Regions from separate parts of the Kistimonas scapharcae genome, predicted to be linked through region 1. Evidence: predicted binding sites of a transcription regulator. Region 1 holds the regulator's gene; the other holds the start of a gene.
The links. Region 1 encodes PhoB, which activates phosphate uptake and scavenging genes when phosphate is short. Its sites were predicted from a motif close to TGTCATANNNNTGTCANA; they were not measured.

Region 1 (10,224 bases):
TCTGAAAACAGATGGAGATGTTGTTGAAAACGTCACAAATACCACTCGCGATGTCGATGCCCTGATTCATGCTCTTCAGTTAAATCCTGGGGATCATATCCTCGATCTGTGCTGTGGGCAGGGGCGTCACGCTCTGGAGCTGGCTTCCCGTGGATATACCCAAATTACGGGTATTGACCGTTCCCGCTATCTCATTCGTCTGGCCCGAAAGCGCGCATCCAATCTGAAACTCCCTGTGGCCTTTTCTGAGGGCGATGCCAGGAAAATTCGATTAGGCAAAAATTCTCAGGATGCGATTTATTTAATGGGAAACTCTTTCGGTTACTTTGAAAGGGAAGAAGATGATATTGCTGTTCTGGAATCCATCAAGCGTACCTTGAAATCCAGAGGTAAACTTGCCCTCGATATCACTAACGGGGCCTGGATGAGGGCGTCTTTTGAGCCCCGCTCCTGGGAGTGGATTGATCAGAATCATTTTGTCTGCCGTGAGCGATCCCTTTCCGATGACAGGGTGCGGATTATTTCGCGGGAAGTGGTTGTACATGCAGAAAAGGGGGTTATTGCTGATCAATTTTATGCAGAACGCCTGTACGATGCAGAACAGATAGCGGCTTTACTGGAGAAGCTTGAGTTTACCGATGTTCAGGTTCATTCGGGTCTGGAGACCGACTCTCCTCATGGTCATGATCTCGGGATGATGGCAAACCGGCTTTTTGTGACCGCACGGGGTGAGGAGAAAAAGGTATTATCCCATACGGCGAAAACCAGGCGAGGTATCACTGTCCTGCTGGGTGATCCACGGCTTACAGATACGGTCAAGAAAAATGGCGTCTTTAATGATGAAGACTTGGATACCATCCATCGTCTGAAATCCACGTTGAATCAGATTGAAGGCATTGACTTCGACTTTTTTGATCATCATGAGAGCCTTATTAACCAGCTAAAGGCGAATCCGCCCCGAATGGTTCTGAATCTCTGTGATGAGGGTTATCAAAATGATGCTTTCAAAGAGTTGCACGTACCGGCCTATCTGGACATGTTGGGTATTCCCTATAGCGGTGCCGAACCGGCATGTCTCGCACTGTGTTATAACAAGTCTGTCATACGTGCCCTGGCACAGAGTCTCGATATTCCTGTTCCTGATGAGACCTATTATGACCCCTCTGATCAGGCGGTTTCTTTGCCCTCGATTTTTCCTGCACTGTTAAAGCCCAATTACGGCGACAGTTCTATCGGTATTACCCGGGATGCAGTCGTCAGAGATGCAGAAGCACTGATTTCCTATCTGGACCATCTGCATGAAACGCTGCCTGACACACCTATTCTTATTCAGGAGTTTCTCGAGGGTAATGAATACAGTGTAGGTATTATTGGCGCACAGGGAAATTATACGGTGCTGCCTGTACTGGAGGTAGATTACAGTAAATTACCTGCGGACTTGCCAGCTATTCTAGGCTACGAGTCCAAGTGGCTTCCCGACTCGCCATACTGGAATGATATTTCCTATGTGGAGGCAGATATAGATGATGATTGTCGTCGAAAATTAATTGATGCTTCCGTTAAGATGTTTGAGCGTACAGGATGTCGTGATTACGCACGGTTTGATTTCAGAGCCAGTAAAGATGGTCAGATAAAACTGCTGGAAGTTAATCCGAATCCGGGCTGGTGCTGGGATGGTAAACTGAATCTCATGGCTGGATTTGGTGGTTACAGCTACAAGGATCTGTTGCAGCTTATTTTGAAATCAGCATTGGAACGATACGAAAGCATTCAAAATCATGCCGTTGATCAGAATGAGATGGGAGCAGCCATGTGAGTTTCCATCACCCGCTTAATTGAGTCTGAGCTGAGCCGTTCAGAACTTTACAGGTTATCTATAAAGGCACAAAGACAAATGGGATTTTTGATTGTCTTTGTGCCGGTATATGCTCTTTGAGTGTTGAGGTTATGATTTATCTTCACTGGCTTGAGTGTACCCATTCAACTTTCTGACTACGTTATTGCGTCGGTGATATGAATGCCAGCTGAACTGGTTCCCACTCTTCAAACAGCCTGAGTGGATAGTTGATCCATTGTTATTCAGGTCTCAGGCTGTCTGTTCAAAGTACACCTGATCTGGTGTGTGGTCACACAACCCCTGGTGGGGGCGTTTGGAATTATACAACAGGAAATAGCTTTTCATTTCCTGTCGCAGCCGGGCACTACTATCGAATGCCTTCAGATAGACACACTCGTACTTTACACGGCGCCAGAGCCGCTTGACAAAGATATTATCCCGGTAACAGCCTTTGCCATCCATGCTGATCCGGACACCATGGTTCCTGAGTACGCCGGTGGAGGCTTCTCTGGTGAACTGACTTCCCTGATCGCTATTGAAGATTTCCGGGGCATCATAGCTATCCAGCGCCTCTTCAGGCGCATCAACACAAAAGTCAGCGTCCATAGTATTGGACAACCGCCATGCCAGCACGCACCGACTGTACCAGTCCATAATGGCAAACAGGTACATAAAACCACGCTTCATGGGGATATAGATTATATCTGTCGCCTACATCTGGTTGGGACGATTGATTGTTAACCCCTTTAGCAGATAGGGATAGGTCTTGTTGATTTTTTGGGGACTATTTCAGAATCAGCTGGTACAGCAATGGGAAAAACTGATACTTTTGCAACCCGCGATTACAACGTAGGGACTCCCGTTAGTCTATCGGGGTTGTTTTTAGATCGGGGCTGATCGGGCTGTCAGTCACTATTGTTTCTAATCGTACTGCGAAGCCAGTCGGAGAACGACGCAACCCTGGAATAGACACCGTATTTGTAAGGTTGTCCACATCCACTACCCCAGGAAACGATACCTGCCTGAACCGGACGGCCGTGATGCTTGATAATTAACGGACCACCGCTGTCGCCATAGCAGGCATCCTTGCCGCCATCGATATAGCCCGCACAGATTTCGTTCTCTGAGAGATCGCCATTTTCACTGTTGAACATGGCACAGAAATACCAGGGGGCAATGGGCACGTTCACCGTATGCATCACATCAGGCAGGCCGGTGTTTTCATCATCCGTCACACCCCAGCCGGAAACAGTGGCCATGGCGCCTTCGTAGCCGGATTCCCGCATGGTGCGTTCGTCAGCGGGCGGCAGGTAGGGGATGTCGGTGATGGGTTCTTTCAGTTTGATCAGGGCAATGTCCCCTTCACCTTCCCACCAGGTTGGCACAAAGATGGCGGCGGCTTCGGCATAAACGCCCTGAGAGGTATCCGATAAATCCGTGACGCCAACCCGTATGTCCAGGCTTTCAAGGGCAGCCGGGTCGTTGTCATAATCTTCCACGCAATGGGCTGCGGTCATCACCCACTGGGGTGCGACCAGGGAACCGCCACAGAAATGTTGTCCCATATCCTGCAGAGAGACTTGCCAGGGCTGGCTGTCATCGGTAATTGGCTGTCCTCCTATGACCTTAAGCGCCTGAGCATCATCAATGCTGTGGGCGGCACTAAACGGGGAAGCCAGCAGGCTGAGTGACAGAAGAATTGAGCGTGAATAGCGGTGAAATAGCGTGTCCATTGCGGTTTTGACCTCCATCCCGGGAAATAGCTGGCTGTCTCCGAAAGGGACTGATTACAGCCATCTGTCTTAGTAAGACCATAAAATGTGTACGTGGTTCCCTTGGATTTAATGGTCGGGGGTGCCGCTTTTACGCCATTCGTTCGGTTTGTTTCTGGCTTGCATCAGGCCGGGTGATAGCGCATGCTCCGCCCTAACTCTGGGAACGATAAATACCATGTCTTCATGTTGTCTCTCAGGCCAGGACTGGCGACCGGCACAGGCACTGACCACGCCGGAAGAATGGCGTACCTGGCTGTTACACAGGGGGTCGTTGACCCTGAAGCTCCAGCAGGATTTTCCCGGTACTTTCAGGGTTGAGGTACTCCGGCATGACTGGGGGATTCCCCGGCTGGACGAGCGACAGGCGCTGGATCTCCATGATCGGACCCGCGCCAGCATCAGGGAAGTACTGCTGATCTGTAATGACCAGCCCAAGGTCTTTGCCCGCAGTATTTTGCCTGTGACGTCGCTGCAGGGAGGTAACCGCTGCCTGCTTCAGCTGAAAGACCGACCATTAGGTGAGGTTTTGTTTGCTGACCCCAATCTTAAACGTGGGGAGATCGAAGTCTCATCGTTGGCTGCCCGGACGTTTAATGGTTGTCTGCCCTTTGATTACGATGAACAAACCTCATGGGGCCGACGTTCTGTTTTTTACCTCTCAGGCCAACCCCTTTTGGTCAGCGAGTTTTTTCTGCCTGACCCCTAAACGGTTGCAGCCCGCCGTGAGGACTTTTAGACTGCGGCGGAAATAATGCAAGAATTCAGGGGACCCATGAAGGCGACGCTCACCCGCTATTTTCCTCGCCTCGACGACTTTATCCGGCTCATGCGCCTGGACAAGCCCATTGGCACGTTACTGCTGCTGTGGCCGACGCTCTGGTCGCTCTGGCTGTCCGCAGAAGGTGTGCCGAATCTGGGGGTGCTGGCGATTTTTGTCACCGGTGTTGTACTCATGCGCAGTGCCGGTTGTGTCATCAATGATTATGCAGACCGCCGGTTTGACGGGCATGTGAAACGTACCTGCATGCGACCGATCGTCACCGGAAAAATCGCCGAGAAAGAAGTGCTAGGCCTGTTCTCCGGACTGGTGCTGATGTCTTTTATTCTGGTGCTGTTGACCAACCCGCTGACAATTGGCCTGTCGTTTGGCGCCTTGGGACTGGCGGTGATCTATCCCTTTATGAAACGGCATACACACCTTCCCCAGGTCGTTTTGGGGGCTGCTTTCGGTTGGTCGATCCCTATGGCGTGGGCGGCTCAGACCGGTGAGCTCACGGCGATGACCTGGTTGCTGTTTACGGCCAATCTGCTATGGACAGTAGCTTACGATACCCAATACGCCATGGTGGATCGGGATGATGACCTGCGCATCGGCATTAAATCAACGGCTATCCTTTTCGGTGAGCTGGATACGCTGATCAATGCTGTACTGCAGATACTGGCGCTGGTGGGACTACTCTTTGTCGGGGCGAAACTGTCGCTGGGCTGGTTCTACTACCTGGGGCTGGTGGGCGCTGCCGGGTTGTTTGTGTATCAGTACCGCCTGACGCGCACCCGTGAACGGGATGGCTGCTTCAAGGCATTCCTGAATAACCACTGGGTGGGTATGACCATCTTTGCCGGTATTTTCGGTAACTACCTGATCAGTGGGTAAGAGTGCTGCGTTTGAACTGGTTTCTACGTTTTCAGCTGGCTGTCATTTGTCTGTAACATTCAGCCGGTGTAATCCCTACTAAATAACTGGCGGCTCGGAGCCAGAAACAGGGAGACGGGACAGGGTAATGACAGGCAACAATATTCTGATCGTGGACGATGAAGCGCCCATTCGCGAAATGATCATGGTGGCGCTGGAGATGGCTGGCTACCATTGTCTGGAAGCGGAAAACTGCGCCGAGGCCCATGGCATTATTGTCGATCAGCGGCCTGACCTGATCCTGCTCGACTGGATGCTGCCCGGCGGCAGTGGTATTGAGTTTGCCCGTCGCCTGAAGCGGGACGAATTGACCGCCGATATTCCGGTCATCATGCTGACTGCGAAGTGCGAAGAAGATAATAAAATCCAGGGTCTGGAGACGGCAGATGATTACATCACCAAGCCTTTCTCTCCTCGTGAATTGGTGGCGCGCCTGAAAGCGGTTCTTCGCCGCGCCGGTACTGCTGACCAGAATGAGCCGATCGTGGTGGAAGGGGTGACGATGGATCCTGTCAGTCATCGAGTCACAATAGATGGCAATCCTTCCGACATGGGGCCGACCGAATACCGCCTGCTCCAGTTCTTCATGACCCACCAGGAACGGGCCTATACCCGGGGTCAGTTGCTTGATCATGTCTGGGGCGGTAATGTCTACGTGGAAGAACGCACGGTTGACGTTCACATCCGCCGGCTGCGTAAGGCACTGGGCAATGAATATGAGCGTCTGGTGCAGACTGTCAGGGGAACCGGATACCGTTTTTCTACACGGGCCTGATCGTCTGAATCATAAGCCGAATGCCTGCATCCTGTCTCTGGATGATCGGCAGGGATTGTTATCGTAAAGGGTTGATCCAACGTGAATCGTAACTGGCAGTCTGCTGTTGTCCGGCGGCTGGTGCTATTGCTGGGTGCCTGCCTGTTGCTGGGGCTGGTCACTGACCAGGTGACCCTGTGTTTATTACTGGGAATTTCCGGCTATCTGGTCTGGACCCTGATCCAGATGTTTCGCCTTGGCCACTGGCTGGAAGCCAGTGAGTTTTCAGAACAGGAACCTCCCAGCAGTCACGGTCTCTGGGGGGTAATCTTCGATAATATCTACCGTCTTCAGCGACGACAGCAGAAATCCCGGCGTCGGTTACAAGCCGTTATTGATCGGGTGCAGGCGTCCACCGGTGCGCTCAGTGACGCGATTGTCATGGTCAACAGCCAGGGCTGTATTGAATGGTGGAACCCGGCCGCAGAGCAATTACTCGGTTTTCGTAATCCTGACGATCAGGGACAACACATTACCAACCTGATTCGCGATCCCCGGTTTATCCGTTATTTTGAGCAGAATGCCTATAGCGAACCGCTGGAACTCTCTTCTCCGGTGATTGAGAACATCCGGCTGCAATATTCCATTACGCTTTACGGGACGAATAATCGACTGGTGGTTGTGCGTAATATTACCCGGTTGCATCAATTGGAAGTCATGCGGAAAGATTTCGTAGCCAACGTATCCCATGAGTTGCGTACACCACTGACGGTGATTACGGGTTACCTGGAGACGATGCAGGATGGTTTGGCATTGATGCCGGACAAAGCACCGCCGGTCTGGAAGCGCGCGCTGACGCAGATGCTGACCCAGGCGGAGCGGATGCAGAATATCATCAGTGATCTGCTGACCCTGTCGCGGCTTGAAACCTCTGACAACCAGGTTGACCAGGGCGCTGTGAATGTTCATGAACTGCTGGATACTGTTGTGAATGACGCCATGGCTTACAGTGATGGCAAACACCGTGTCAAGCTAGAGTGTCCTGACAGTGCCTGCTTGACCGGAAACCGTGAGGAGTTACGCAGCGCCTTTTCCAACCTGGTTTACAACGCTGTGAAATATACGCCGGAAGGAGGCGATATCAAGGTTCGCTGGCTGGAGAACAATTATGGCGCCACGCTTCAGGTGAAGGATAACGGCATCGGTATTGATCCACAGCACCTACCCAGGTTGACGGAGCGTTTTTACCGGGTGGACAAGGGGCGCCATTCTCAAACCGGTGGAACGGGTCTGGGGCTGGCCATCGTCAAGCATGTGTTGCTGCGTCACAATGCCGTGTTAGACGTCAGCAGTAAACCGGGTAAGGGCAGCACGTTCTCCTGTCGCTTTCCTGCCGTGAGACGGGAGTGTGGCTGAGGACGCTTATTTTGCGTTGACCTTTTCTTAACCGACCGACTTGCCATATGGCGATTATGTGCCATCTTCTTCTGGCAAATGTCGTTTATCTTGCAGTACTTCGTTGCCAGCAGTGTTCATTACTGTGAGGCCTGCCCGGCAACGGGGACGTTCCCTGTCATACCGCCCATCTTGATGAGTATCACCATGAAAACGCAATGTTTAACGGGTTTCCTGTTAGGTGCGGTCGCGTTGTCATTACCGGCCTGTGCATCGACGCCCCAGGAGAAAAGCTTTCGGCTTAGCAGCCCGGATATTTCCCCACTGCGCATGATGGCCAAGAAACAGGAATACAACAGCTTTGGCTGTAATGGCAGCAATGTGTCGCCTGCCATCAGCTGGACGGGAGCGCCTCCGGGCACAAAAAGTTTTGCCCTGATGGTCTATGACCCGAATGCCCCGACGGGCAGTGGTTTCTGGCAGTGGCAAATGATCAATATTCCCGCCAGTGAGGCATCGCTGAAAGAAGGTGCCGGTGACGTGAATAGAACAGTTGCCCCCAAAGGTGCCTTACAAATGCGAAATGATTATGGCTTTTACGGCTATGGCGGCCCTTGTCCACCACAGGGCAGTGTCCATCTGTATGAGTTTGTGTTGCATGCCCTTGATGTGGATAAAGTCAGTGTTCCCAAGGACGCATCCGGCGCACTCACCGGTTTTGTTGTGAATGCGCACACCATTGATACGGCAACGCTGACCGCGCCCTTTGCCCGAGGTCTGTAATCTATATGGCTTCTGGTCATGTCCTCAAATGCGCAAACCGATAGCGCAAAACAGCAAGGATGGCGCAAGTGGCAGTGTGTTATCTGTGGATTTATTTACGATGAAGCTGAGGGATGGCCAGAAGACAGTATCGCGCCGGGCACTCGCTGGGATGATGTACCGGAGGACTGGTTATGCCCGGATTGCGGTACCTGCAAGCAGGATTTTGAGATGAAGCTGATTTTGTAAAGAAAACATCAAAATCCCATATATCGAGTCATGGGTTTCACTGACAAACTATCTGTTGTGTTTTTTCTGGCAGCACTTCGATAAATTGACAGTTTTTCCAGAGAATAGAGGGCTTCAGGGTATTGCCCTGTAGTAGCAGACTGTTTTAAGGTTGAGTTCTGCACCACAACACACGGTGTCAGGCAGCTTTCTCTCCGGGTACAGGAACTGGCCCGGTATGGAAAACCCAAAAGAAGAAAAAATACTCCAAGGAGTCGAGAGGGAAAAATATGCGCAAACCAGACCTTGTTGATGCTATCGCAGACCGTGCCGATCTCACCAAAGACAAAGCCACTGACGCACTGAACATTCTCCTTGATGAAATCACTAAGGCGCTTGAGCGTAAGGAATCAGTAAACCTGATCGGTTTTGGTTCTTTCGAATCCCGTGAGCGTGGTGCCCGTATGGGTAAAAATCCCCAGACTGGCGAACCGATCCAGATCAAGGCCAGCACCACCGTTGGCTTCAAGCCTGGCAAGGCGCTCAAGGAAGCAGTAAACGACTGATTCCGTTTATCTGGCCGGCCATAAGCCGGCCAGTATGTCGTCTTGTTTACTGGCCGCTGACGTTTAGCATCACACCCTACCTGCCACTGTACATCTCGTTGTCACCCGCTAGAATGCCTCGGCTGAATCAGGAAACACCCACGGGGGAGTCTTAGAATGAAATTTCGCTTGCTGCTTTGGGCGCTGGGCTTGTTGATGGCACGTGCCAGCCGCACTAATCCGGATTTCCGGAAAAAGCTGGAAGACAAAGACCTGGTATTCCAGATTACCAGTGATGATGGCGTTGCCCGCCATTACATTGTGAAGGATGAGCGTGTCCGCGCCCGGAGTGGTACCGTGGATTCCCCGGCGTTTGCCATCAATTTCACCTCTGCAGAGAAAGGGCTGAAGGCGCTGACGGCCAAGAATGCACAAGTCGCCTTCATGCAGGGTATTCAGGACCGGGATATTGTTATCCAGGGTAATCCGGCACTGGTCATGTGGTTCCAGTCACTGACCAAGTACCTGAAGCCCGGGAAAAAGAAAAAATCGAAAAGCGCCGAACCCAAAAAAGCGGCTTGATGGGTTGTTGTCTGCTGCGGTGAAAACCGATTGACAGACAAGCGTGGGTTTTATACCTTCATCGTCGATTGACGATGAAGGGTTTGATAGCCATGACAAAACAATGTCTGAGTAGCCTTAACGATATTGCCGTGGATGAAGCACGGGAACAGGCATTGGCCACCTGCGCGAAGGCCCTGGCACATCCTGCCAGGATCAGGCTGCTGCGGATTCTGACAGTCAGTGACAGCTGTCTTGGCAGTGACCTCGTGGAACAGCTGGGGCTGGCCCAGTCAACGGTTTCTGAGCATTTGCGCATCTTGCGAGAAGCCGGTTTTATCCATGCGGAAGTGCAGCATCCGCGGACCTGCTTTTCATTGAACACTGAAGCAGTGGCGCAGTTCCGGACATTGCTTGATTACCTGTAAATCTGATGACCCTATACCTGGATCGACCATGTACCGGGTATTTTTTAGCATTCCTTAATCGTTATTCGTCGATTAACGTAAAAAGGGTTCAAGTTATGAAGAATATTCTGGTTTTATGTACAGGCAACTCTTGCCGTAGTGTCATCGGCGAAGCATTAATAAACCATCTCGGTGGGACGCGGTTCACTGGCCACAGTGCGGGCAGCCAACCAGCCGGCCAGGTGAATTCCGGTGCTTTATCGGTTT
Region 2 (6,800 bases), on a different contig from region 1:
CTGATGGGTTTTGCCGGCGGGGTTGTGGGCGCTTACCTGACCTCCCGTGAGCCGTTCATGACCATGTCTGGTGGTCTGGCCGGCATCATTACGGTTGCGGCAGGTCTGGATCTTTATTACCCCGGTCTTGCCTTTGTGCTGGCTGCGATTGGTGGTCTCACCATGCCGCTGTTTGGCCGCTTCCTTGAAAAGCGTGGCATTGATGATGCGGTCGGCGCGGTGGCCGTGCATGGCTGGTGTGGTTTCCTCGGTGTGGTTTTCGTGGGCCTCTTTGCGGCGGGTTATCCGAACGTGGGCGATGCGCCGGAAATCTCATTCACCGGCCAGCTGCTGGCTGCTGTCATCATGTGTCTGCTCGGCTTTATCCCCGGTTATGTCATCTCGTTTGGCATGAAGCAGTTCAACATGCTGCGGGTACCCGAGAAGGTCGAAGCCCTGGGGCTGGATCTGGTGGAGATTCCTGCCCGTCCTTATCCGGAAACGGTACCGGCACAGGATATCGTCGCCTCTACTCTGACGCCTGATATGCCGACTAACAAAGTCTGATTCTTTCAACGGCGGGAGCATGACTCCCGCCCGTCTAACCCAACAGGAGAACACCATCATGAATGCATCACCGATAACCAGCTGGGAAGGGGTTAGCGCTTATTTCACCTATGCCGATAACCCTTTTGTCATAGGGCTGTGTTTCGTCGCAGCGGTGGGCGTGTTTGCCGGTTTGATCGGCACCATCATCCATCACGAAGCCAGCGCCTTTGATCCGCATAACGATTAAGGAAAAACGGGAAAGAGGTGTCTTTCCCGTCACTGACATGCTGGGAGGCATCCATGAGCTACAGGAATGTACTGGGACAACGTCGTTGCCGTTATCTGCCTTGTCGTCAGCCGGGCTGTAAGCAATGTGCCGGAGAGGCCTGTACGGATTCAGCCCTGAGTCGCAGTCATTATGTATGTACAGCGCTTTATCGCCGGTTGCAGTGCAGCTTTCGCCGTCAGAAAGCTCAGGGAAGCCTGGAGTGTTGATCGACGCACAAATGGTCAGGATGAATCCATAAAACAAACCGATGAGTAACAGGAGTAGTGCTCACGCATGGGTTACGGAATAGTACTCGGTACACAGAAATACCAGTTTGCTGACCTGAAGACACTGATGGCAAAAGCATCGCCGCTCCGTTCCGGAGACTGTCTGGCGGGGATTGCCACTGTTGATGAACAGGAGCGGGTGGCAGCCCAGCTGACGCTGGCGGATGTTCCCCTGAAAACCTTTCTGAATGAAGCGCTGATTCCTTATGAATCCGATGATGTCACGCGCCTGATTCTGGATACCCATGACTCTGAGGCATTTGCACCGGTCAGCCATTTAACCGTGGGTGATTTTCGTAACTGGCTCCTGAGTGATCTCGCAGATACTCAAACGCTAGCGAGCATCCGTGCCGGTATTACGCCGGAGATGGCGGCAGCTGTCAGCAAGATCATGCGCATTCAGGATTTGATTCTGGTGGCGAAGAAGTGTCAGGTCACCACCCGGTTCCGGAATAGCATCGGTTTGCCGGGACGACTGTCGACACGATTGCAACCCAACCATCCGACCGATGATCCTGCCGGTGTGGCGGCGTCAGTGCTGGATGGTCTGTTGTATGGCAATGGCGATGCGGTCATTGGAATTAATCCTGCGACGGATAACCTGGAAGCGGTTATCCGGTTAATGCATCTGCTGGATGAAGTGATTCAGCACTATGCCATCCCGACACAAAGTTGTGTCCTGACACACGTCACCACCCATATCGAAGCGATGAACCGGGGAGCGCCGGTTGACCTAGTGTTTCAGTCCATTGCCGGCACCCAGGGAGCGAACGAGGGTTTTGGTGTCAGTTTGTCCGTGTTGCAGGATGCCCATGAGGCAGCCTTGTCATTACAGCGGGGGAGTGTCGGTCAGCAGTGTATGTATTTTGAGACCGGTCAGGGAAGCGCGCTGTCAGCCAATGCCCATCACGGTGTTGACCAGCAGACCTGTGAAGCACGCGCCTACGCGGTTGCCCGACAGTTTGATCCGTTGCTGGTGAATACCGTGGTGGGTTTCATCGGGCCGGAATACCTCTACAACGGCAAGCAGATTATCCGTGCCGGGCTTGAAGATCATTTCTGCGGCAAGCTGCTGGGGTTACCCATGGGGTGTGACATCTGTTACACCAATCACGCCGAAGCGGATCAGGATGATATGGATATGCTGCTGACCCAATTTGCTGCGGCTGGTGGCACATTCATCATGGGCATTCCCGGTTCTGATGACATTATGCTGAACTACCAGACGACCTCGTTCCATGATGCGCTTTATGCCAGACACCTGTTAGGACTTCGCGCCGCACCGGAATTCGAACACTGGTTGCAGACGATGGGTATTGTGGAACAGGACAATCGGCTGATGCGCCATCAGCACGGTTTGCCGCCAGCGTTTCGGCATGTGATAGTGAATGAGACAGGGACAACAGCAATAACATCATGAGTAGTGAACCTCCGACGAAACAGGATTTTCTTATCGATAACCCCTGGCAGTTGCTGCGACGCTATACCGATGCACGCATTGGTTTGGGACGTAGTGGTGTCAGCCTGCCCACTGATGCCCACCTCTCTTTCCAGCTGGCTCATGCCCGGGCGCGCGATGCCGTGCATATACCACTGGACAATGATCAGCTGGAGAAAGCGATTCGTGGTTTTTCTCCTGTGGATATCTGGTCGCTGAAAAGTCGGGCTTCTGACCGGGCCGCTTATCTCCAGAGACCGGATCTGGGGCGTTTGCTGAGTCTGGAATCGGAACAGTTTCTTCGTCAGCACAGCCTGACAGAAGGCTTTGATATCGCTGTCGTCATTGCTGATGGACTTTCGTCGACTGCAGTCCAGAATCATGCGCCACCGATGCTGGAACATTTACTGTCAGCGGTTGCGCCATTGGACTATCGCTGTGCGCCGATCTGTCTGGTTGTCCAGGGAAGGGTCGCGGTAGGTGATCCGATCGGCGAATTGCTGAATGCCCGTCTGCTGGTGATGATGATCGGGGAGCGGCCGGGACTCAGTTCACCGGATTCACTGGGGATCTATTTCACCTGGCAGCCACAGTCTGGCAAGACCGATGCTCAACGTAACTGCATCTCTAATATTCGCCATGAAGGGCTCAGTTACGAGGAGGCAACGCACAAGCTGATGTACCTCATGCAGGAAGCGGATCGTCGGCAACTCTCCGGTGTTTATCTCAAAGATGAGACCGATGCAGGCGAAGCATCACTTCCGGGGCAGAAAAAGACCGGTAATCTTTTGATAAATAACCATAAGGACTGATTGTGGAAAAACTGTCGCTGATCCTGAAGCGTACCCTTTTCTATCCCCTGTTTTTACTCTGTTCAATGGGGTTTTACCTGCTGGAATGGCGGGGTATGGGCGCGGTCATGGCCGCCATGCTGGTGGCGGGATGTATTCATTGCCTGGTGAACGGGTATGACCTCTGGTTGCTGAAAAAACACAGCAGGTAAGGTGGTTTGTTGAGGTCATCACTTAACGTGCTGTGCTGATGTTAGCCAGCATATTCATCTCATGCTATTGCTCGCCGATGTTATCCACAGGACACCTTCCGGGATAAGCGATGGCAGCATTGGAAATTACAGTACTGGTTTGCCTGTTTCTGGTAGTGGTGTTGATTGCCGGCTTCACCCTGAAAAATGGTATCGGCCCCACACCCTCCTGCCGTCGTACGACAGACACACTGGATAATCGGTTACCCGAGACCATCGATGGTGTGATTTTGGAGCTCGGCTGTGGCTGGGGAGGAATAGCACTGTACCTGGCCAGGAAGTATCCGGAAAATGCGGTGGTCGCCTGGGAGAATTCACCGGTTCCCTGGCTTGTGGCTTACCTGCGAAAGGTGTTGAGCGGACAGGACAACCTGAGTGTCCGCTATGGGGACTTTCGCCGCGCCTCTCTGGATCATTGCGGGCTTATCTACTGTTATCTTTGCACAGGGCAGATGTTACGTCTCAGGGAGCTGTTGCTGCCTGCATCGGTTAACCAGTCGTGTCAGCTCGTCAGCAGTACGTTCTCCGTTCCCGGTTGGACGCCAGCGTCTGAATACCCTTTAGGTGACTGGTATGGGAGTCGGTTGTGGGTTTATATGTTGTCCCACCAACCATCATCGCTTAACGCCTTGAGTCGTTTTTCCTCGAAATGATCTTCTATGGCGCGACGGATATAGAGTGAGCGTTCGGCTGCTTTTTCCGGCAGGGGATCGTTAGATTTGTCCTTATCCTGGATAAACGGGCTTACTATCTCTTCCGTGGTGCTGGTGCGTGGTTCAGTCATTGTGCCACTCCCTTCTTGTTATTACTTGTTATGCGAATGGTGACCGGAGTCTGTTGCTGTTTTATGACCTTATTTCGCTATAGCCATTTGTATAAAGCGACAGGTTTTTACTCAAGCGAGATTATACCGGTTGATTGTAGGAAATATGCCATTGTCGTTTAAATTTCCAGTAACGGTTCATGGCGCTTTGCTACTTTTGTGTAAGTCTCAGTGAGCGAAGGTTTTTCTTAACCGTTTGCAATTGCTGCGCCAGCTCCGGCCCCCTTGACATGGCGACGCCCATGGCCAGAACATCGATCACGACAAGGTGTGCGATGCGTGATGTCAGTGGCGTATAGATATCCGTGTTTTCCGGCACATTGATGGGTACATGAATATCACAGGCACTGGCCATCGGCGTGTTGGAAGGGCACAGTGCAATGACTTTGGCAGATTGTTTTTGCACCAGCTGGATGACGTGCAGTAACTCTTTGGTGCGTCCGGTCTGTGAAATAGCGATAACGACATCGTCAGACGTCAGCGTTCCCGCAGACATAAATTGCATGTGCGGATCGGAATAGGCGGCGGTTGTCACCTGCAGGCGTAAAAACTTGTGTTGGGCATCTGTCGCCACAATACCCGAGGCGCCATAGCCATAGAATTCAATCCGTTGTGCCTGGCTGAGCAGGGCGATGGCCTGTTCCAGTTGTTCTGAATTCAGTTGGTCACGGATATCAATCAGGTTGCTGATAGTGGTGTTGAAGACCATCTGCTTGAAGTCGCCAGTGGATTCTTCCCCTGTCACCTCAAACTGACCAAAACTGGCGCCACTGGCCAGACTCTGGGCCAGTTGTAATTTGAAATCCTGAAAACCGTGACAACCAATAGCCCGGCAGAAACGAAGTACCGTAGGTTCACTGACGCCGCAGTGAGAAACCAGATCAGCAATGCTGATATGAATCACATTGGCGGGATGCGCCGCCACATAATCCGCCACCTTATGCTCCGACTTCCTGAGGAGAGGTCGATTTTCATCAATATGTTGCAGCAGGTTCGTTGGGGGCATTGGATGACCGGTTTATTTTTGGGCTGTAGTTATACAACAAGGGTAACAGGGATGATAGTGGTAAGTGCCTATCTTTCTAGCGAGGTTGTCAGTAATTGTCAGTAAAATCAGTGGCCAGGCCTGTAATCTTTTTGTAGTAAAACTACAGTCATGCTGGCATGCGGTTCTGTGTGGGTGTCTTTTTTATTGATGCAGTCCTGAAAAAATGCAGGGCTAACCACTGTATCAGGATGTCAGACAATTGAAGGGGGGAGATACTATTTTCAGGGAATTTTCAGGTCTGTTGAAGGTCTTTTGTAGTTATCAGGAAGGAGGCAAGATGATTCTTTCATTACAGGGTATCCAATGTGCGGCCTTGGTGTCTGATCAGCGCTAATAGCATGAATCGGATCTGCAATAGTTGCGTACAAAACCAGTAAGCCTGTAGTGCTATTTCTATTTTCAACGAATAGTCGTTTTTTGCCCATGTTATCTGTCAGGCAATGACTGTTATGGTTCAGGCAGCCTTCCTTCATTTTATGTTTTTTAATTTTTAAGACTGATGACAAGGATGGAAGGATGTTAAATAACATTTTTGCGATAGTGATTCTGTATTCCCTGCTAACCACCAGTGCGATGGCTTCTCCCGAGGGTAAGTCTGTTTTTATTGTTGGCTATGGCAGTCTGATGCTGTCCCTGACCCGCACGGTGACAGCCCCGGATGTTGCGGATCAGACGCTGATTCCGGTGCGAATCAATGGTTATGAGCGTAGCTGGAACCTTTGGCTTGAACAGTATGACATGCGCATGCTGGCCGCTGAAGAGAAGCCCGGGCGTTTTGTGAACGGACTGGCGTACCGTGTGAATTCACACGACCTGTGGCGTTTTGATGCCCGTGAAGGACATCGTCACTATCGACGTATCCGTTTACCACTCAGTGCCGTTGAACCTTATAACCCACAGGATAGTCGCTGGCTTTTTGAGCACCCGGATGAGATAGAAATCTACATGTATGTGGCGCTTAAGCATGATATTGCAGACGGGGGAAATTACCTGGGCAATGGGTATGATCATATGAACAAAAAGATCACCCGTTCCTATCTGGATGTCGTACTGGCTGGTTGTATGGAAGTGGACGACCGCAATCAGTTACATGGACGCTTTATTGGTGACTGCCATATCAGCATGGGGCTGCGTAAATACCATATTGATGATGACAGGCAGAAGCCCCGTTATCCCCGGGCTCCGGTGAACCTGCTGGACTCTGCCAGAAAGCGGGTCAGGGAGCTGGAAGATTACCTGGAGCAGGACTGGAGTACCTACATGAACCGTATGAACACGGTCTGTGATAACAGCTAGTTCTGACCCGGTGTTGCTCAGGCGCGACGGGCGAGAAACTGGCTGAATTCTGTCGCGGGCAGAGGCTTGC

Region 2: the regulator PhoB is predicted to act here: its motif matches at 4,399-4,416, upstream of ABD892_RS20285 (PA3496 family putative envelope integrity protein).

What each region holds. Positions count from the first base shown of each region.
Region 1 is NZ_BAABFL010000452.1:17,740-27,963, reverse strand. Features, by position in the region: gene ABD892_RS19900 (methyltransferase domain-containing protein) at 1-1,816, shown strand, start outside; partial or broken gene ABD892_RS19895 (IS3 family transposase) at 2,087-2,620, opposite strand; gene ABD892_RS19890 (S1 family peptidase) at 2,743-3,570, opposite strand; gene ABD892_RS19885 (chorismate--pyruvate lyase family protein) at 3,788-4,318, shown strand; gene ubiA (4-hydroxybenzoate octaprenyltransferase) at 4,385-5,266, shown strand; gene phoB (phosphate regulon transcriptional regulator PhoB) at 5,394-6,080, shown strand; gene phoR (phosphate regulon sensor histidine kinase PhoR) at 6,162-7,475, shown strand; gene ABD892_RS19865 (YbhB/YbcL family Raf kinase inhibitor-like protein) at 7,662-8,237, shown strand; gene ABD892_RS19860 (rubredoxin) at 8,256-8,465, shown strand; gene ABD892_RS19855 (HU family DNA-binding protein) at 8,735-9,010, shown strand; gene ABD892_RS19850 (SCP2 sterol-binding domain-containing protein) at 9,167-9,571, shown strand; gene ABD892_RS19845 (ArsR/SmtB family transcription factor) at 9,664-9,978, shown strand; gene ABD892_RS19840 (arsenate reductase ArsC) at 10,074-10,224, shown strand, end outside.
Region 2 is NZ_BAABFL010000455.1:9,079-15,878, reverse strand. Features, by position in the region: gene ABD892_RS20320 (ammonium transporter) at 1-546, shown strand, start outside; gene ABD892_RS20315 (hypothetical protein) at 566-775, shown strand; gene ABD892_RS20310 (hypothetical protein) at 829-1,023, shown strand; gene ABD892_RS20305 (ethanolamine ammonia-lyase subunit EutB) at 1,091-2,503, shown strand; gene eutC (ethanolamine ammonia-lyase subunit EutC) at 2,500-3,333, shown strand; gene ABD892_RS20295 (hypothetical protein) at 3,336-3,524, shown strand; gene ABD892_RS20290 (class I SAM-dependent methyltransferase) at 3,635-4,216, shown strand; gene ABD892_RS20285 (PA3496 family putative envelope integrity protein) at 4,156-4,347, opposite strand; gene hexR (transcriptional regulator HexR) at 4,538-5,392, opposite strand; gene ABD892_RS20275 (gamma-glutamylcyclotransferase family protein) at 5,951-6,730, shown strand; gene ABD892_RS20270 (EAL domain-containing protein) at 6,748-6,800, opposite strand, start outside.